Regions from separate parts of the Microbacterium sp. ZW3a genome, predicted to be linked through region 2. Evidence: predicted binding sites of a transcription regulator. Region 2 holds the regulator's gene; the other holds the start of a gene.
The links. The regulator HspR, encoded in region 2, represses chaperone genes until heat shock. The targets are predictions, from matches to a motif close to AAGTTGAGTCNNNNNGACTCAACTT.
Positions count from the first base shown of each region.

Region 1: the regulator HspR is predicted to act here: its motif matches at 7,049-7,073, upstream of ACU6WY_RS09865 (ATP-dependent Clp protease ATP-binding subunit).

Region 1 is NZ_CM169903.1:2,087,229-2,097,076, forward strand. It holds gene ACU6WY_RS09840 (MDR/zinc-dependent alcohol dehydrogenase-like family protein) at 1-36, opposite strand, end outside; gene ACU6WY_RS09845 (ATP-dependent DNA ligase) at 41-1,588, opposite strand; gene ACU6WY_RS09850 (DoxX family protein) at 2,163-2,570, opposite strand; gene ACU6WY_RS09855 (LLM class flavin-dependent oxidoreductase) at 2,657-3,433, opposite strand; gene ACU6WY_RS09860 (LLM class flavin-dependent oxidoreductase) at 3,430-4,311, opposite strand; gene ACU6WY_RS09865 (ATP-dependent Clp protease ATP-binding subunit) at 4,505-7,033, opposite strand; gene ACU6WY_RS09870 (hypothetical protein) at 7,136-7,954, opposite strand; gene ACU6WY_RS09875 (EI24 domain-containing protein) at 8,040-8,801, shown strand; gene ACU6WY_RS09880 (hypothetical protein) at 8,826-8,975, shown strand; gene ACU6WY_RS09885 (class I SAM-dependent methyltransferase) at 9,114-9,848, shown strand, end outside.
Region 2 is NZ_CM169903.1:3,015,431-3,025,278, reverse strand. It holds gene ACU6WY_RS14115 (DEAD/DEAH box helicase) at 1-455, shown strand, start outside; gene dnaK (molecular chaperone DnaK) at 1,049-2,920, shown strand; gene ACU6WY_RS14105 (nucleotide exchange factor GrpE) at 2,933-3,532, shown strand; gene ACU6WY_RS14100 (DnaJ C-terminal domain-containing protein) at 3,541-4,536, shown strand; gene ACU6WY_RS14095 (heat shock protein transcriptional repressor HspR) at 4,605-5,042, shown strand; gene ACU6WY_RS14090 (potassium channel family protein) at 5,142-5,951, shown strand; gene ACU6WY_RS14085 (hypothetical protein) at 6,013-6,606, opposite strand; gene ACU6WY_RS14080 (ABC transporter ATP-binding protein) at 6,748-8,475, shown strand; gene ACU6WY_RS14075 (ABC transporter ATP-binding protein) at 8,472-9,848, shown strand, end outside.

The DNA of each region.
Region 1 (9,848 bases), 930 kb from region 2:
CTCGAGCTCGCCGTCGAGCCAGGGGGCACGGCTCATCGCGTCATCCTTCCGTGGGCGCCGCACCCGCTCCGGGAAGGAGCGCGCGCAGCGTATCGATGGTGTCGGCCTCGGCGGCCGGCTTGTCGGGACGGTAGGCCTTGACACGGGCGAACCGGAGGGCGACGCCGCCGGGGTAGCGCGAGGAGCGCTGGACCCCGTCGATCGCGATCTCGACGACGGTGTCGGGGACGACCCGGATGCCACCGGGCACCGCGCCGATCTGCCGCTCGGCGAAGTGCGCGGTCTGCCAGCGCAGCAGCTCGTCGGTGAGACCCTTGAAGGTCTTTCCCACCATGACGAAACCGCCGGGGTCGCCGAACGTCCCCTCGGAGTCGAGCGCCCCGAGGTGCAGGTTCGACAACCACTCGGCGCGACGCCCTGACCCCCGCTCGACGCCCAGAACCACCAGATCGAAGGTGTGCACGGGCTTGACCTTCAGCCAGCTCTTGCCCCGCCGCCCCGCTGTGTAGGGGGCGTCGATGCCCTTGACCATGACCCCCTCGTGCCCGGCCCGGAGCGCGTCACGCGCGAACGTCTCGGCCTCGGTGGGATCGTCGGTGACGATCGCCGGAATGCGGAAGTCGGCGGCAATGCGATCGAGCTCGGCACGGCGCCGTGCGAGAGGTTCATCGACGAGATCGCGCCCGTCGACGTGCAGGAGGTCGAAGAACCACGGGCGCAGGGCAATCGCCCGAGCAGTTTCTGCCCCGAAGCGCGCCATCGTCTCTTGAAACGGGCGCGGAGCACCGTCGTCGTCGAGCGAGAGGGTCTCCCCGTCGAGGATCACGTCGGTCACGGGCAACGAGCGCGCCACCTCGACGATCTCGGGCACGCGGTGCGTGACGTCGGCGAGCGTGCGGGTGAAGACCCGCACCTCGTCGCCGCGGCGGTGCACCTGCACGCGGGCACCGTCGAGCTTGTACTCCACCGACGCGCGCCCCGCGACGGCCAGCGCCTCGGCGACCGAGGGAGCGGTGGAGGCCAGCATCGGGTGCACCCCGCGTCCGACCACGAGTCCGACCGCCGCGAGGGCGTCGGGGGTGCCGGTGAGCGCGATGGCCGCTGTCTCTCCCAGATCGCCGGAGAGCATGGCAGCGCGGCGCACGAGACCGCCGTCGCGATCGGATGCCCGGGCAATGGCATCCAGGAGCACGCCCTCGAGGGCGCCCGTGCGCAGCTCACCGGTCATGACGCGTACAAGGAGGTTCCACTCCGCCGCGGTCGCGCGCCGGGCCAGCGCGTCGAGCTCGGCGGTGCGCGCCGCGGCCGATCCGCTGCCGGAGATCGCGGTGAGGCGGGTGAAGGCCGCGTCGACGTCGCCGACCGACAGCGTCGGGGCGGCGGCGTGGTCGCCCCCGCGGGTGGCGAGGGTGCGCCAGCCCACGCCGAGCCGCCCCTGTCGCGGCGCCGCAGTGAGCAGCCCCACCGCCGGCACGATCTCGTCGGCGGCGAGCCCACCGAGCACCGCGGCCAGCGCGTCGACCTTGGCCAGGCGCGACCGCGTGCCCGCCACCGTCGCGAGCGCGGTTTCGATGTCGCCGAAGAGCATGACGGCATCCTGGCATCCCCCTCCGACATCGCCGGTCGGGTTGCGCTCCGCACTCCCAGATGCCCCTCCCGCGCCGCACACCCCGCCGCCCCGCCGCCGCCGCACGCCCGCCGTCGCCCCGCCGCCGCCACCGCCACCGCCACCGCCACCGCCACCGCCCGCGAGAAACGCGATCCGCGGCGAGAAACGCGTGGAGGGCGCGTTTCTGGTCGGGAATCGCGTTTATCGCGGGACCGCGTGACCGCACGCCGAAGCACCACCGGGAAGAGCACAGCAGGGGCGCCACGTATCGCCGCCGCCACACGCCCGCGAGAAACGCCATCCGCGGCGAGAAACGCGTGGAGGGCGCGTTTCTGGTCGGGAATCGCGTTTATCGCGGGACCGCGTGACCGCACGCCGCAGCACAACCGGGAAGAGCACAGCAGGGGCACCCCGTGTCGCGGCCGCCACACCCCCGCGATAAACGCCATCTCCGCCGAGAAACGCGTGGACGGCGCGTTTCTGGTCGGGAATCGCGTTTATCGCGGGTGTGACACCGCGCAACCACCGCCCGAACCGAAGCCAGCGCCCACCGTCAGCGCTCGCGCGTCGCCCACCACGCCCACGCCACGAGCGGAAGCTGCAGGAAGAGCCGCGCGAAGCGCGCGCGATCCGTGGTCAGGCCCGGGGCCGAGCGGCCCGTGCGCCACTGGTGCACATTGCCCGGGAACACGGCGACGAAGAACGCCGCGATCACCGCCCCGACCCGGCGACGCTCTCGCGGCAGGGCGACGAGAGCGGTCCCGAGCAACACCTCCACCGCTCCGGATGCCACGACGATGGCGTCCTTGTCGGTGTGCAGCATCCGCGTCGCCCAGTCCGGCACGACGATGCGGTATCCGCGACGACCCCACGTCACGTGGCTGACACCGGCGGCGATCAGCAGCAACGCCAGCGCCCCTCGGGCGACCGAGCGGACGGGGAGACCTCGACGTCGTGGCATCCGATCAGTGTCTCAGGCACACGGATGCCACGGGCCGGGTCGCCCGATTCGCACGGGGCCGCGCCGGCCCGGGCCCGCGCGCGACATCAGAGCGGAGCAGGCCCCGTCCGCCGCGCGAACTCGACGTAGGCGGCGACCGTGTCGTCGGGAACGATCGCGCGCAGCACGACCTCGTCGGCGGCAGCGGTGTACGCGTCGAGGGCATCGGCCAGGTCGGTGACGTCGCGGATCGTCGTGTCGGCGGCATCCACCCCCATCCGCGCGAAGTTCGCGGCGTAGTTCGGGAACGAGGCGTACCGCGCGGTTTCGGCATCGAGGCGTTCGCGCGCCGCCGAGGAGATCGCCGTGCGCACGTAGACGGCGACGTGCGCGCCGGGCGCGACCGCGTGCAGCGCCTCGGCCTGCGCGCGCGCCTCGGTCGGCGGCACCCAGTTGAGCAGCACGCCCTGCGCGCGTTCGGCACCCAGGTGGCGCATCTTCGGGCCCAGCGCGCCCACGATCACGCGGGGCACCCCCGCGTCGCCGAGCACATCGACGGCGTCGCGGACGCGCGCGAGCGCCCCCGCCTTCGCGATGCCCGACCCGATGCCGATCGTCAGGCGGTCGGCGGGGAGGCCGAGCGAGGCCACCTCGGCGGCGATCTCGGCGGCCGGTCGGCGGTCGACCGGCACGACCCCGGTCGCGAGCCGCAGCCGCTGCGTGACGTGCGCCGCGGCGGCGAGCGCGGCCAGCGCATCGCCGTCGGGGGTGTCGTTGACCCAGAGCGTGTCGAAGCCCGCGCGCTCGACAGCGACGGCGATCTCGGCGATCGCCTCGGGGCCGAGCGACCCGGCGACGCCGAGCGAAACCGCGCCGCGCCTCACGACACGCCCCCGGCGTCGGGCAGCTCGAGCGCGACCTGGCCCACGGCGGAGAAGAACGTGTGCAGATCAGCGTCGTCGGTGGGAAGCAGCACGACGTCGTCGACCCCCGCGGCCTGGAACCGCGCCACGCCCTCGGCGACCTCGGCCACGGAGCCGGCGAGCGCGCGGTCGGCGGCATCCGGTCGGTCTTTCAGCACGGCGGCCGTACGCTCGTGGGCCCCCGGGCCGAAGGCCGTGAGCACGTACGCCACGATGTCGGGGGCACCCTCGCGTCCGGCTTCACCCCTGCCGGCGCGCACCGCGCGGACCGCCTCGGCGATCTCATCGACGGTGTGCCGACTGTCGAGGATGACCCCGTCGGCCACCGCACCCGCGAGGTGCAGCGTCTTCGGCCCCTCCGCCGCCGCGTACACGCGCGGCGCCTCGGCCGGTGGCCAGTCGAGGGTGACATCGCGCAGGCGCACGTAGCGTCCCTCGGCGCTCACGGTGTCACCCGCGAGCAGCGCGCGCAGGGCGGGCAGCTGCTCCTGCATGAGCGTCAGCGGCGAGGCCGCCTTGGCCCCGACCTGCCGCATCCAGTCCTGCACGCCGTGACCGAACCCCGGCAGCAGACGGCCCGGAAACAGGCGCTCGATCGTGGCGACCTCCATCGCGGATGCCGCGACGTTGCGCAGCGGGAGAGGGGCGATGCCCACGCCGACGCGGAGGTGGTCGGTCACGGCCAGTGCCGCCGCGGCGGCCGCCCACGCCGAGGAGCGGAAACAGTCCTCCCACAGCCACAGCTCTTCGATGCCGGCATCTTCCGCGGCGCGCGCGGCATCGCGCAACTCCTCGGGCGGGTGCGGGTAGGGACTGAAGATCGCTCCGATACGACTCATGCCCCTACTCTGCCCTGTCCCACCGACATCGCACCCGGCACCCGTGGCATCCATCACAACTCCTGCAGAATGCGCCCGGACCCGCAAACCGGACCCCGGATGCCGCGACCCGCAGGAGTTCTGCGAGCGACCGCGCCGGCCGGAGACAGCACAGGGCCCCCGGAACCCGAAGGTTCCGGGGGCCCCACAGCCGTCACGCGGCGAGCGCCTCCACGGCGGCTCGGACGACGAACCCGGATGCCGTGGCATCCACCGTCACCGCTCCCCCGTCGGTGATCTCGCCCGAGACGAACAGGTCGGCGATGCGGTCGTCGATCTCGCGCTGGATGAGCCGTCGCAGCGGCCGCGCGCCGTACTCGGGCTCGTACCCGACCTCGGCGAGCCGGTCGATGGCCGCCTCGGTGACCTCGATCGACACTTCGCGCGCGGCCAGCCGCCGCGAGGTCGCGCCCAGCAGCAGCCGAACGATCTCGCGCAGCTGCGCCTTCTCGAGCTTGCGGAAGATGACGATGTCGTCGATGCGGTTGAGGAACTCGGGCCGCATCGCCTCGCGGAGCTTGCCCATGACGCGATCGCGCAGGTCGTCGTCGGCGAACTCCCGCCCGGTCGTGGTGAATCCGATCGCCCCCGACCGGGATGCCAGCACCTCACCGCCCAGGTTCGACGTCATCACGATCACGGTGTTGCGGAAGTCGACCGTGCGTCCTTGACCATCGGTGAGGCGCCCGTCGTCGAGCACCTGCAGCAGCAGGGTGAAGACATCGGGATGGGCCTTCTCGATCTCGTCGAACAGCACGACCGAGTAGGGGTTGCGGCGCACGCGCTCGGTGAGCTGACCGGCCTCGTCGTAGCCGACGTATCCCGGAGGGGCACCGATCAGGCGCGACACGGTGTGCCGTTCGCCGAACTCGCTCATGTCGAAGCGGATCACGGCGGAGTCGTCGTCGAAGAGCGACCCGGCCAGGGCCTTGGCCAGCTCGGTCTTGCCGACGCCGGTGGGACCGAGGAACAGGAACGATCCGACCGGCCGGTGCTCGTCGCCGAGACCGGTGCGGTTGCGGCGCACGGCCTTCGCGACGGCGGTGACGGCGGCATCCTGTCCGATGACCCGGGCGTGCAGCTCGTCCTCGAGTCCGGCCAGGCGTCCGCGCTCGGTCGCGGTCAGACGCGCGGCGGGGATGCCGGTCGCCCGGCTGATCACCGCGGCGATCTCGGGCTCGTCGACGACCGTTCCCGCGGCCGGGGCCGACGTCACGGCGTCGAGGCGCTGCTGCACCGCGGCGATCTCGTCGCGCAGGCGCGAGGCCTCCTCGTAGTGCTCGGCCGAGACGGCGGCGTTCTTGTCGGCCTCGAGCTCGGCGAGGCGGGACACGAGCTCCGACACGTCGACCTTCGCCCCGAGGCGCAGGCGCAGACGTGCGCCCGCCTGGTCGATGAGGTCGATCGCCTTGTCGGGCAGCACCCGGTCGGGCAGGTACCGGTGACCGAGTTCGACCGCGGCGCGGAGGGCCTCGTCGGTGTAGGTCACGCCGTGGTGCTCCTCGTACGCGGAGCGCAGACCCCGCAGGATCTCGACGGCGTCCGGTACGGAGGGCTCGCCGACGCGCACGGGCTGCAGGCGCCGCTCCAAAGCGGGGTCCTTCTCGATCGTGCGGTACTCCTTGAGCGTGGTGGCACCGATGAGGTGCACCTCGCCCCGAGCCAGACGCGGCTTGAGGATGTTGCCGGCGTCCATCGCGCCCTCGCCGCCGGCACCCGCACCGACGATGGTGTGGATCTCGTCGATGAACACCACGAGCCCGCCCGACTGCGCGGCGATCTCGTCCATGGTCTGCGTCAGGCGCTCCTCGAAATCGCCGCGGTAGCGGGCTCCGGCGAGCATCGCGGCCAGGTCGATCGACACGACCCGCGTCTCGCGCAGCTGCTCGGGCACGTCGCCCTCGACGATCGCGCGGGCGAGGCCCTCGACGACAGCGGTCTTGCCAACGCCCGCTTCGCCGATGAGCACGGGGTTGTTCTTCGTGCGGCGGCTGAGGATCTCGAGGGTCTGCTCGATCTCGTCGGCGCGACCGATCACCGGGTCGAGCCGTCCCTCGCGGGCGAGGGCGGTGAGGTCGGTGCCGAAGCGGTCGAGGTTGGGGGTCGCGGATGCCGTGTCGGCGGCGACCGTGGCTTCGTCGCCGCCCACGAGGGTCTCGCGCACGCCCTGGGTGAGCGCCTCGGCGGTGACACCGGCCTGCGCGAGGATCTGCCCGGCGGGGGCGTCCTGCGCGAGCACGAGCGCGAAGAAGAGGTGGTCGGGGTCGACGTAGGTCGACCCGGCGGCGCGGGCCACCTGGAAGGCGTGGAACAGCGCGCGCTGCACCGACCCGGCGACCACGGCGCCGTCGATGTCGGCGGCGGGTCCCGCGGCGGGCAGACGGCTTTCCGCAGCGCGCGCGATCGCGGCGGGGTCAGCTCCCAGGCGCGACACGGCCTCGCGCGCGGGCGACTGCCCGACGAGCACGTGCAGCACGTGCAACGCGTCGAGTTCGCGCTGTCCGCGACCGAGGGCGAAGCGTCCGGCCTGCTGCAGCGCCTCCTGCGTGCGGGAGCTGAGGAACCGGCTCAGGTCGATGGAGCGTTCGGCGCGGGCACGCTCGCCCGCGAGGTAGCGCGCGAGGAACTCGTCGAACGACTGGGCGCCGTTGTCCCCGGCACCGGGGGTGACATCTTCGGGCAATTCCGTCTCCTGTGATACGTGAGTCGAACAGACTCAAGTTTCGGACTTGAGCGACTGCGTATCAAGTTCAACGGAGGGGTTCCGAGGATATTCCCGGCGTCCTCAGGCGCGGAGCGCCGGGTCGGGATCGTTCCAGAGTTCGGCGGTCTGGACGATCCAGAACACCGCGAACAGCGCGAGCGCCGCCCCCTCCCCCACGAGCACCCACGGCACGTCGCCCGGCAGACCTGCGGCGAGAGCGACGAGCACACCCGCCAGACACACCAGGATGCCGATCGCCACCGTCGCGTACGCGCCGCGCAGCCCCCTCCGGACGCCCTGCGGTCGCCAGGCGGCGATCGACGAGACGGCGGCGACGAGCACGAAGAACGCGATCGCGGCGACGTTGTGCGCCACCGCGAGGAAGCTGTACGGATCCAGCGCCGCCCAGGCACCGAACCCCACGGGCACCGCCGCCACCGCCGCCGTGGTCAGGAGAACCCCGCGCGACAGCGTCCCCTGCACCGCCGCCAGAATGACCGCCACGATCACACCGGCCAGCACGACGGATGCCACGGCCACCCCGTTGTTCACCACCGTCGGCACGACCGCGGCCGGAACGCACCGCCCACCCCCGGGACAGGCCGGGCCCTCGACGGTCGTCGGCACGACCGCGACCGCGAGAGCGAGCACCGCGCCCACGTCGAGGAGCCCCTGCTCGACGCTCCGCCCCGACAGGACGAACAGCGCGAGCGCGACGGCGCACAGACTCCCGACGAAGAGCGGGCCCGCGGGCGTGTAGTACGCGGCGCTCAACGACGGGAGGACTCCGCCGGTCGCCATCTGAAGAGCGACCGACACGGCCAACAGCGCGGTCGCGCCGATGATCGACAGCCGCACGTACCGGTACGTGCGCTGCGTCGACGTGGTGCGGAGGCGCATGCGCACATCCTCGCAGCTGCCACCGACACGGCGTCCGGCGGCGCCGGACCCGGCCGCCTCCACCGCGAGATGCGAGACTTCACGCATGCACGAGTTCCTCCAGGGCGCACGGATGCTCCTGCGCGGCCTCGGCCAGTGGCGCCGCTCGCCCGGGGCGATGGCCCTCGGTCTCATCCCGGGATTCGTCGTGGGTCTGCTGTTCGCCGCCGCCCTCGTGGCGTGGGCGGTGCTGCTGGGCAACGTCGTCGACGACTGGACGCCCTTCGCCGACGACTGGGATCCGCTCTGGGCCACGATCGTGCGCACGGCGATCGGCGTCGCCTCGTTCGGCGCGGTGGCGTTTCTCGCGATCGTGTCGTTCACCGCGGTCACCCTCACCGTGGGCGAACCCTTCTACGACCGCATCTGGCGCGCCACCGAACTGTCGGCCACTGGGCACGTCCCCGAGACCGAGTACGGCTTCTGGCGGGCGATCGGCGACGCCGTGCGACTGATCGCGCGCGGTGCCCTCTCCGCCCTCGCCGCGTGGCTCCTCGGGCTCATCCCGCTCGTGGGCGGGGTGCTCGGGTTCATGGTGGGACTGCTCCTGACCGGATGGCTGCTCGCCGACGAACTCACCTCGCGCGCGCTCGCGGCGCGGGGCCTCGATCGGCGCGCCCGACGCGCGGTGCTCCGCGCGAACCGGGCGCGCGCCCTGGGCTTCGGCGTCGCGACGCAGCTGTGCTTCCTCATCCCTTTGGGCGCCGTAGCCGTGATGCCCGCCGCCGTCGCCGGAAGCACGCTCTGGACGCACGAGGCGCTGGGCGAGCGGGCGGGGCGGAACCTCGACCCCGACGCGGCACGATAGCCTGGAGCGACCGAAGGGATCCTCATGTTCATCGTCTCGCTCCTCCTGTTCCTCGGCGGAATGCTGCTGTTCGGTCTGTCGTTCTCGCTGGCCGCACCGGGGCTGTTCTTCGCTCTCGGCATCATCCTCGTCGCCGCCTCGCTGGCGCTGCCCTTCCACTTCGGCACCCGGTAAGTCCCCGCCCTCCACCGAGAAACGCGGTCTACGGCGACAAACGCGTTCGCACGGCGTTTCTCGCCGCGATCGGCGTTTCTCGCCGGGTCCGGCTCCACGCGTCGGGGGGAAACCCCGGCACCCGAGTAGCGTTACCGGGTGCCCTTCTCCCTCGACGACCTCCGCCGCTGGCCCGACTTCGAGGCTCCCGACCTCGTGGCCGTGGATGCCGCCGACCGCCTGATCCTCGACGAGTCCGCCGCTGCGCGGGCCGCGCTCGACGACGGGCAGCTCGTCGTGATCGACGATGCCTACGGCGCCCTGACCCTCGGCTCCGCCGACGCGGGGGCGCGTGGCATCCGCGTGCACCAAGACAGCCTGACCGGCGAACGCGCGCTCGCCGCCAACGCCGCCCGGGCGGGCCTCGACGGCACGTTCACCACGCACGACCGGGATGCCGCCCTGCTCGCCGACGCGCGCGTCGTGCTGCTGCGCCTCCCCCGGTCACTGCACGCGCTGCGCGACATCGCGGGCGTCATCGCCGCGCACGCGCACCCCGACGCCGTCGTGTTCGCCGGCGGACGCCTCAAGCACATGACCGTCACCATGAACGACGTGGTGCGCGAGCACTTCGACCGCGTCGATGTCACGCACGCCCGTCAGAAGTCGCGGGTGCTCGTCGCGCGGGGGCCGCGAGACGGCACCGATCCGGAGCCCGAGCGCGCGCGCGTCGACGGGCTCGAGGTCCGCGCGTTCGGCGGGGTCTTCGCCGGGGCGTCGATCGACATAGGCACACGCCTCCTCCTCGCCCACCTCCCCGAGCCTCGGGGCGACGACGCCATCGACTACGCGTGCGGAACGGGCGTCGTGGCCGCGGCCCTGGCGACGCGGCAT
Region 2 (9,848 bases):
ACGTGCCCGAGCAAGACGTCGCCGCGGCGCTCGCCGTGGTCGCGCAGGGTGACACTCCCCTCTTCATGGAAGAGGAGACGATCTCGCAGCCGCGCTTCGACCGCGACCGCGCTCCCCGCGAGGGGGGCGACCGCGAGGGCGGCCCGCGCCGCGAGCGCGACGGCCGCTTCGCGACTTACCGCATCGCGGTGGGGCGCCGACAGCGCGTCGAGCCGCGTCAGATCGTGGGCGCGCTGGCGAACGAGGGCGGTCTGCGCCGCAACGACTTCGGCGCGATCCAGATCCGCCAGGACTTCTCGCTCGTCGAGCTCCCCGCCGACCTCTCGCGCGACACGATCGCCCGCCTCGCCGACACGCGCATCTCGGGCCAGCTCATCGACCTGCGTCTCGACCAGGGCGGCCGCTCCGCCAAGCGCAGCGACCGGCCGCAGCGCCGCGATCGCGATCGCGACTGACCCCGCGGCATCCCCGGTTCGACGCCCTCGCGACCTCTGTGGTCGCGGGGGCGTCGTCGTTGCGGCGGGGCTCGCTCGCTGGGGCGCCGCACGTGGCCCCGCGCCGCGCCGCCGCTTCGCCGCGCCTCCGCGCCGCCGCTGCCCTGTGCCGCGCCGCCGCTGCCCTGTGCCGCGCCGCCGCCCGACCATGTCCCACTTACTGCGCTGTGGAGCGCTCCCAAGCGACACAAAGTGGGACATGGTCTGCCATTAGTGGGACGAGGGGGCTCGATCGAGCCATAAGTGGGACGAGGGGGCTCGATCGAGCCATAAGTGGGACGAGGGGGCTCGATCGAGCCATAAGTGGGACGAGGGGGCTCGATCGAGCCATAAGTGGGACGAGGGGGCTCGATCGGGCGCACGTAGCCGTGCAGCGCAGCGGATGGGCGCCGCCACGCAGGCATGCCAGCCGGAAGTTGAGCCGATACATATCAAGTCTGCTTGACGCGTCGGAGGGGCTGCGATAACGTTGAGTCATCGCGGCTCAACCCGCGAGCAGACTTCATCAACACCGAGTCGTGGCATCCGTCCGGCTCATGATCAAGGAGACACATATGCCCCGTGCAGTGGGAATCGACCTCGGTACGACCAACTCCGTCGTGAGCGTGCTCGAGGGTGGCGAGCCGAAGGTCATCGCCAACGCCGAAGGCTTCCGCACGACCCCCTCGGTCGTCGCGTACACGAAAGACGGCGAGGTGCTCGTCGGCGAGACCGCCAAGCGCCAGGCCGTGACCAACGTCGACCGCACCATCTCCAGTGTCAAGCGCCACATGGGCACCACCTGGAGCTTCGACGTCGACGGCAAGAAGTGGACGCCGCAAGAGATCTCGGCGCGCATCCTCCAGAAGCTCAAGCGCGACGCCGAGGAGTACCTGGGCGACTCGGTGACGGATGCCGTCATCACGGTGCCCGCGTACTTCAACGACGCCGAGCGTCAGGCGACGAAGGAGGCCGGCGAGATCGCGGGCCTGAACGTGCTGCGCATCATCAACGAGCCCACCGCCGCGGCCCTCGCGTACGGCCTCGACAAGGGCAAGGAAGACGAGCTCATCCTCGTCTTCGACCTCGGTGGCGGAACGTTCGACGTCTCGCTGCTCGAGGTGGGCAAAGACGACGACTTCTCAACCATCCAGGTGCGCGCCACCGCCGGTGACAACCGCCTCGGCGGCGACGACTGGGACCAGCGCGTCGTCGACTACCTGATCAAGCAGTTCAAAGACACCACCGGTGTCGACGTCTCGGGCGACAAGATCGCCCTGCAGCGCCTGAAGGAGGCCGCGGAGCAGGCCAAGAAGGAGCTCTCGTCGTCCACGTCGGCGAGCATCAACCTGCCGTACCTCTCGCTCACCGACTCGGGTCCCGTGTCGCTGTCCGAGACGCTCTCGCGCGCCAAGTTCGAGGACCTCACCAAAGACCTCCTCGACCGCACCCGCAAGCCCTTCTCGGATGTCATCCGTGAGGCCGGCGTCAAGGTCGACGACATCGCGCACGTGGTGCTCGTCGGTGGCTCGACCCGCATGCCCGCGGTCGCCGAGCTGGTGAAGAAGGAGACCGGTCGAGACGCCAACAAGGGCGTCAACCCCGACGAGGTCGTGGCCGTGGGCGCTGCCCTGCAGGCCGGTGTCCTCAAGGGCGAGCGCAAGGACGTCCTGCTCATCGACGTCACCCCCCTGAGCCTCGGTATCGAGACCAAGGGTGGCATCATGACCAAGCTCATCGAGCGCAACACCGCCATCCCCACCAAGCGCAGCGAGACCTTCACGACTGCCGACGACAACCAGCCGTCGGTCGCGATCCAGGTCTTCCAGGGCGAGCGCGAGTTCACCCGCGACAACAAGCCGCTGGGGACCTTCGAGCTCACCGGTATCGCGCCGGCTCCCCGTGGCATCCCGCAGGTCGAGGTCACCTTCGACATCGACGCCAACGGCATCGTGCACGTGTCCGCGAAAGACAAGGGCACTGGCAAGGAGCAGTCGATGACGATCACGGGCGGCTCGTCGCTGCCCAAGGAAGACATCGAGCGCATGGTGCGCGAGGCCGAGGAGAACGCGGCCGAAGACAAGAAGCGCCGCGAGTCCGCCGAGACCCGCAACCAGGCCGAGACCCTGTCGTACTCGATCGAGAAGCTGATCAAGGACAACGAAGACAAGCTGCCCGAAGAGGTCAAGACCGAGGTCCAGGCCGACGTCGACGCGCTGAAGACGGCCCTCGCCGGCGACGACGACGACGCGGTCAAGACCGCGTTCGACAAGCTCAACGCCAGCCAGGGCAAGCTCGGCGAGGCCATCTACGCCTCGTCGCAGGCCCAGGGCGAGCAGGCCGACCCGAACGTCGGCCAGCCCGGCAACGGTGAGACGCCGAACCCCGAGGAAGACGTGATCGACGCCGAGGTCGTCGACGACGAGCCGAACGACGACAAGAAGTAAGCGACAGAAGCCATGGCACACAAGGACGACGAACAGCCCCAGGGCTCGGGCGCCGGTCCTGACGAGACGGGGCCGGAGGAGAACACCTCCGGCCCCGCGCCGTCGGACCAGACCCCGGATGCCGAGGGCCTGACCATCGAGGACATCCTCGGCGCTGAGCAGACCCCCGAAGCCGCAGCGGAGGGGGCCACCGACAAGGAGGCCTCGCTGCTGACCGACCTCAAGCGCCTGCAGGCCGAGTACGCCAACTACCGCCGGCGCACCGAAGAGCAGCGCGAACGCGAGATCGAGCGCGCGAAGGGCGAGGCCGTGAAGGGCCTGCTCCCCGTCATGGACGACCTTGACCGCGCGGTCAAGCACGGCGACCTCGTCGAGGGCACTGCTTTCGCCGCCATCGGCGACAAGGTGCGCGCCGTGGCCGAGCGGCTCGGCGTGGTCTCGTTCGGTACCGCGGGCGAGCCCTTCGACCCGCAGCAGCACGAGGCGATCTTCCAGGCGCCCACGCCGGGCGTGACCGAGGCCACCGTGCTCGAGGTCGTCGAGGTGGGCTACCGCCTCGGCTCGACCGAGCTGCGACCGGCCAAGGTCGTCGTCGCCGTGCCGGCCGAGTAGGAGGACCGATGGCGAGTCAGGACTGGTTCGACAAGGACTTCTACAAGGTCCTCGGCGTCGACAAGAGCGTGAGTGCGGCCGATCTCAAGAAGACGTACCGCAAGCTCGCGCGCCAGTACCACCCCGACTCGAACCCGGGTGACGCCAAGGCCGAGGCGAAGTTCAAAGAGATCAGCGAGGCGTACGCCGTGCTGAACGATCCGGAACAGCGCGAGGAGTACGACCAGATCCGGGCCATGGGCTCGGGGGCGCGCTTCTCCGCTCCGGGGTCGGGCGCGGGAGGCGGCTTCGACGACGTCTTCAGCCGCTTCGGGCAGCAGCGCGGCGGCGCGTCGGGTCCCCCGCCCGGCGGGTTCGACGACTTCTTCTCGATGTTCGACCAGCAGGCGGGCGGCTTCGGGTCGGGCCGGTTCGGTCAGACGACCGGCGGCTACCGCGGCTTCGGCGGCCCGCAGCGCGGCGCCGACGTCACGGCCCGCACGACGCTCGACTTCGTCACCGCGGCCACGGGCGAGACGATCACCCTGCAGGGTGAAGACAACGTCCCGTTCAAGGTCAAGGTCCCCGCGGGGGTGTCGGACGGCCAGAAGATCCGTCTGCGTGGCCGGGGCCGCCCGTCGCCGGACGGCGGCGAGAGCGGCGACATCGTCGTGACGGTCGCGGTGCGGCCGCACCCGGTCTTCTCGCGCGACGGCCTCAACCTGCGGCTGACGGTCCCCGTCACCTTCACCGAGGCGGCGCTGGGCGCGACGATCGAGGTGCCCACGATGGGCGGAGAACCCGTGCGTCTGCGGGTCGCCCCGGGCACGCCGTCCGGGCGGGTGTTGCGGGTCAAGGGTCGTGGCATCCACTCGTCCAAGGGCACGGGCGATCTCCTTGCCGAGGTGCAGGTGGCCGTGCCCACGCACCTCGACGAGGCCGCGCGCGAAGCGCTCGAGCGCTTCCACGAGCTCGAACCGAAAGAAAACCCCCGCGCCGACCTGATGGCCAAGGCGCGCCGGTGACGCGGGGCTCCTGGCATCCGGAATGATCGGATGCCAGGAGCCTGGCGATCGACGAGAGAGGAGAGGCCGTGTCCGACAAGGAACTCGACGAGGACGCCCCGATCTTCGCGATCGCCGTCGCGGCCGAGCTGTCGAACATGCACCCGCAGACGCTGCGGCAGTACGACCGGCTCGGGCTCGTCGTGCCTGCGCGCACGCAGGGCGGTTCGCGCCGCTACTCCAGCCGCCACGTGCAGCAGCTGCGGGAGGTCGCGCGCCTGTCGAGCGAGGGCATGAGCCTGCCGGCGATCGCGCGACTGCTCGCCCTCGAGGAGCGCGTGCACGAGCTCGCGCGGCGCGTGAACGACCTCGAGCGTCAGCTCATGGCCGAGCGGCAGTCGCGGCCGGGCGCCCGCGTGTTCGCCGCCGGAGCCACGGGCGCGGTCGTCACGCTGCGCCACGGTGCGCGCGTGCGCCGCGCCACCGACGTCGTGCTCTGGCGTCCGCACGACGCCTACGACGACTGAGCCGGGATGACCGCGGGCATGCGGTGCGGCGCTGCTCTCCCCAGACCAGCCCGCAGCGGGTCGAGCGGGCGGCGGCATCCCGAGCCGTAAAGTTCACTCATGGGCTCGAGGACGACAAGCGCTCAGGGTGAGGACGCGGCGGTGACCGCGGGGCCGTTCCGTCGCGCGATCGCAGGCAGGAGGGGCGAGACCCGTGCGAGCGTCGCGTGGGGGCGCGCGACGTACTGGCCGCTCACCATCGCCGCCCTGGCCTTCCTCTTCGCGTACACCTTCCAGGTGATCGGCGACCTCGTCGGGGTGTGGTCGGTCGTCTGCTCGACGGTCGTCGCGCTGACGTGGGTGATGTTCCTCACCGACTACTTCGCGCGTCTGTTCCTGAGCAGCCCGAAGCGGCTCTGGGTGCGGTCGCACCTCTTCGACGTTCTCGTCGTGATCCTCCCCACCCTCCGCCCGGTGCGGCTTCTCGGCGCGTTCACGCGGTTGGCCTCCTTCACCAAGAGCGTCGGCAGCTCGCTGCGGGCCCAGATGCTCATCTACGGCGCGGGTATCGCCCTCCTTCTCATCTGGCAGGCGTCGCTGGCCGTTCTCTCGGCCGAGCGGCATGCGCCCGGGGCGACCATCACGAGCTTCGGCAATGCCGTCTGGTGGGCGTTCTGCACCATCACGACCGTCGGCTACGGCGACTTCACCCCGATCACCGTGGAAGGGCGCGTCGTGGCGGTGTTGCTGATGATTTGTGGCGTCGTGCTCGTGGGCCTCATCACGGCGACATTCGCCTCGTGGGTGCTCGAGCGCGCGACGCGCGGACACGAGGACCAGCGCCCGGCCACACGCGCCGATGTCGACCGCGTGTTGGCGGCACTGCGGGCTCCGGCCCCGGGCGGGAGCGATCCGCAGAACCGCGGGTGACGGTCTCCCTGCGCCAGCAGCCCGGCGGATCGACCGCCGGCGCCGATCGACCCGCGCCAGGTCAGGCGGGATCGAGCCGGAGCACGGTCGCGGACTCGCCCACCCGCATCTCGTCGACGACCCGCACGGTGCGGGCGAGATCGTCGACGGCCGCGATCACCGTGCCGAATCGCTCGCGGTCGCCGCACACCGCCGTGACGGTGACGAAGTGCGCGCCGGTGTCCCACGTGTAGGTCGCGAACGGGGGAGTGCGCGGGTCGGACGGCAGGGGCATCGCGAGCTTCTCGCCCGCACCCAGGTACGGGCTGCGGAACGACTCGGTGTCGTCGTACTCCATCGGCATCATCGCCCGCGCGGCCCGCAGCTGCGGGGTGATCTCCTGCAGCTGGGCCATCACCACGAGGAGGTCGGGCTCGGTCTTCCACACCCACACGAGCACCCGTCCCGCCGCGCGTCGCATCAGCAGGGGAGCCGCCTGGCTCACCACCCAGGCGAACATCCCGCCGCCCGGGCGCTCGGTCGCGCCGGTCGCCCGGTTGGCCTGTGACAACAGCATCCGGATGGCGGCTTTGCGGTGGCGTCGCCCGCGGAATCCCAGGGAACCCGTCACGGGCACCCAGCGGTCGGCGGGGGCGTCGGCCTGGAGATGAGGCATGGCATTCAGCCTACGAGGCGCGGCCGACAGACGGCACGGGATGCCGGGGTGGAGAGAGCGCTCTCCCGGATGTCGGAGGTCCGTGCCAGGCTATGTTCCGCGGTCATCGCGACCGCGCTCGATCCTTTCCCGGGGGGCCTCGTGCTCGGCAAACTCCTCATCCGCTACCTCTCGCGGTACCGCGTGCTTCTCGTCGCCATCCTGGTCTTCCAGGCAGCGTCCGCGTTCGCGACCCTGTATCTGCCGCGCTTGAACGCCGACATCATCAACCTCGGCGTCGCCCGCGGAGACACGGGCTACATCTGGTCGCGTGGCGCGATCATGCTCGTCATCTCCCTGGGCCAGATCACGGCGTCGGTGATCGCCACCTACTTCGCCGCGCGCGCGGCGATGGCGGCCGGCCGTGACATCCGCCGCGACGTGTTCGAGCGCGTGAGCGGCTTCTCCGAGCGAGAGTTGTCGCAGTTCGGTGCCGGTTCCCTCATCACTCGCAACACCAACGACGTGCAGCAGGTGCAGATGCTGGCGATGATGGGCGCGACGATGCTCGTGAGCGCGCCCCTGCTCGCCATCGGCGGCATCATCATGGCCCTGCAGCAAGACGTCGGGCTGAGTTGGCTCATCGCCGTCGCGGTGCCCGTGCTGCTGGTGGCCGTCGCCCTGATCATCGCCCGCATGGTCCCGCTGTTCCGGAGCTTCCAGGTCAAGCTCGACGCCGTCAACCGCATCCTGCGCGAGCAGCTCACGGGTGTTCGCGTCGTGCGGGCGTTCGTCCGCGAGCGCATCGAAGAAGAGCGGTTCCGCGACGCCAACACCGACATCATGGTCGTCGGCCGCAAGGTGGGCTCGCTCTTCGTGCTGCTCTTCCCGCTCGCGATGCTGGTGCTGAACGTCACCGTGGTCGGTGTCATCTGGTTCGGCGGCATCCAGGTCGATGCCGGCGGTGTCGAGATCGGGACGCTGTTCGCCTTCATCCAGTACGTCGCGCAGATCCTCGGCGGCGTGCTCATGGCCAGCTTCATGACGGTGATGATCCCGCGCGCCGCCGTCTCGGCGGAGCGCATCGGCGAGGTGCTCGAGAGCGAATCCACCCTCGTTCGCCCCGAGAACCCCGTGACGGCCTTCCCCGCTCCGGGCGAGGTGGTCTTCGACGACGTCGCCTTCGCCTACCCCGGCGCCGAGGCGCCGGTCGTGTCTGGCATCACCTTCGCCGCGGCCCCCGGAGAGACGGTGGCGATCGTCGGGTCGACCGGGTCGGGCAAGACGACGCTCGTCTCGCTCATCCCGCGCCTGTTCGACGTGACCGGCGGCGCCGTGCGCATCGGTGGCGTCGACGTGCGCGAGGCCGATCTCGACGGGCTGTGGCGGGGAATCGGTCTCGTCCCTCAGCGGCCCTTCCTCTTCAGCGGCACGGTGGCCTCCAACCTCCGCTTCGGCCGCGAAGACGCGACCGACGACGAGCTGTGGCGCGCGCTCGAGATCGCGCAAGGGCGCGACTTCGTCCAAGAGATGGAGGGCGGCCTCGAGGCTCGCATCGCCCAGGGCGGCACCAACGTCTCGGGTGGCCAGCGACAGCGCCTCGCGATCGCGCGGGCCATCGTGCACCGGCCGCGCGTCCTCGTCTTCGACGACTCGTTCTCGGCGCTCGACCTCAGTACCGACGCGCGATTGCGCAAAGCGCTCTGGGACGAGTTGCCCGATGTGACCAAGATCGTCGTGGCGCAGCGCGTCTCGACGATCACGGGAGCCGACCGCATCGTGGTCCTCGAAGACGGGCGCATGGTGGCCCTGGGTACGCACGACGAGCTCCTGCGAACCAGCCCCACGTACCGTGAGATCGTCGAGTCGCAGCTGGGGGTGGAGGCATGAGCACTCCCGACGCCCTCACCGAAGAAGACCGCGCCGAGCTCGAACTCGCCGAACAGGCCCGTCAGAACTCGGGCGACTGGAACAGCGTCGCGCCGGGCAAGGCGGCCGCGTTCGGTCCGAGCTTCCGCAGACTCATCGGGCTGCTCCGCCCGTACGCGTGGTCGTTCACCTTCGTCTCCGTCCTCGGCGCGCTCGGCGTCGTGCTCGCGGTGCTCGCGCCGCGCATCCTCGGTGACGCCACGAACATCATCTTCGAGGGCGTCGTCTCGCGCGGTCTCGCCGAGAACTTCCCGGCGGGCACTCCGAAAGACACCGTCGTCGAGGCACTGCGGTCGGCCGGTCAGGGCGACATCGCCAACATCGTCTCGGCGATGGACAACTTCCAGGTCGGGGCCGGCGTCGACTTCGATGCGCTGCGCATGGTCATCGTGACGGTGCTGGCGATCTACGTCGGCTCGTCGCTGCTGTCGTGGATCCAGGGCTACGTGATCAACGTGATCATGGTGCGCACCATGTGGCGCCTCCGCGAAGACGTCGAGGCCAAGATCAACCGCCTGCCGCTGTCGTACTTCGACAAGGTCCAGCGCGGTGAGCTGATCTCGCGCGTCACCAACGACATCGACAACATCACCCAGACGATGCAGCAGTCGCTCTCGAGCGCCCTGACCTCGGTGCTGACCGTGGTCGGCGTGCTCATCATGATGTTCACGATCTCGTGGCAGCTCGCGCTCGTCGCTCTCGTTTCGCTGCCGCTCATGGCCGTGATCTTCGGCGTCATCGGCCCGAAGTCGCAGCAGGCCTTCGGCGAGCAGTGGAAGAAGGTCGGCCGACTCAACGCCCGCGTCGAGGAGTCGTTCTCGGGCCACGCGCTGGTCAAGGTCTACGGTCGCGAGAAAGACGCGCGCGAGAAGTTCGAGGTCGAGAACGAAGAGCTGTTCGACGCCAGCTTCAAGGCCCAGTTCCTCTCCGGCATGATCATGCCGGGCATGATGTTCGTCGGAAACCTCACGTACGTCGGGATCGCGGTGCTCGGCGGTCTCATGGTCGCGGGCGGGCAGATCCGCCTGGGCGACGTGCAGGCGTTCATCCAGTACTCGCAGCAGTTCACGCAGCCGCTGTCGCAGCTGGGCGGCATGGCCGCGGTGGTGCAGTCGGGTACGGCCTCGGCCGAACGCGTCTTCGCGCTGCTCGACGCCGACGAGCAAGACCCGGATGCCGCCGACGCCCCCGCACACGTCGAGGGTCGCGGTGTCATCGAGTTCGCCTCGGTGCGGTTCTCCTACACTCCCGACCGGCCGCTCATCCGCGACCTGTCGTTCCGCGTGGAGCCGGGGCAGACGGTAGCGATCGTGGGCCCGACGGGCGCGGGAAAG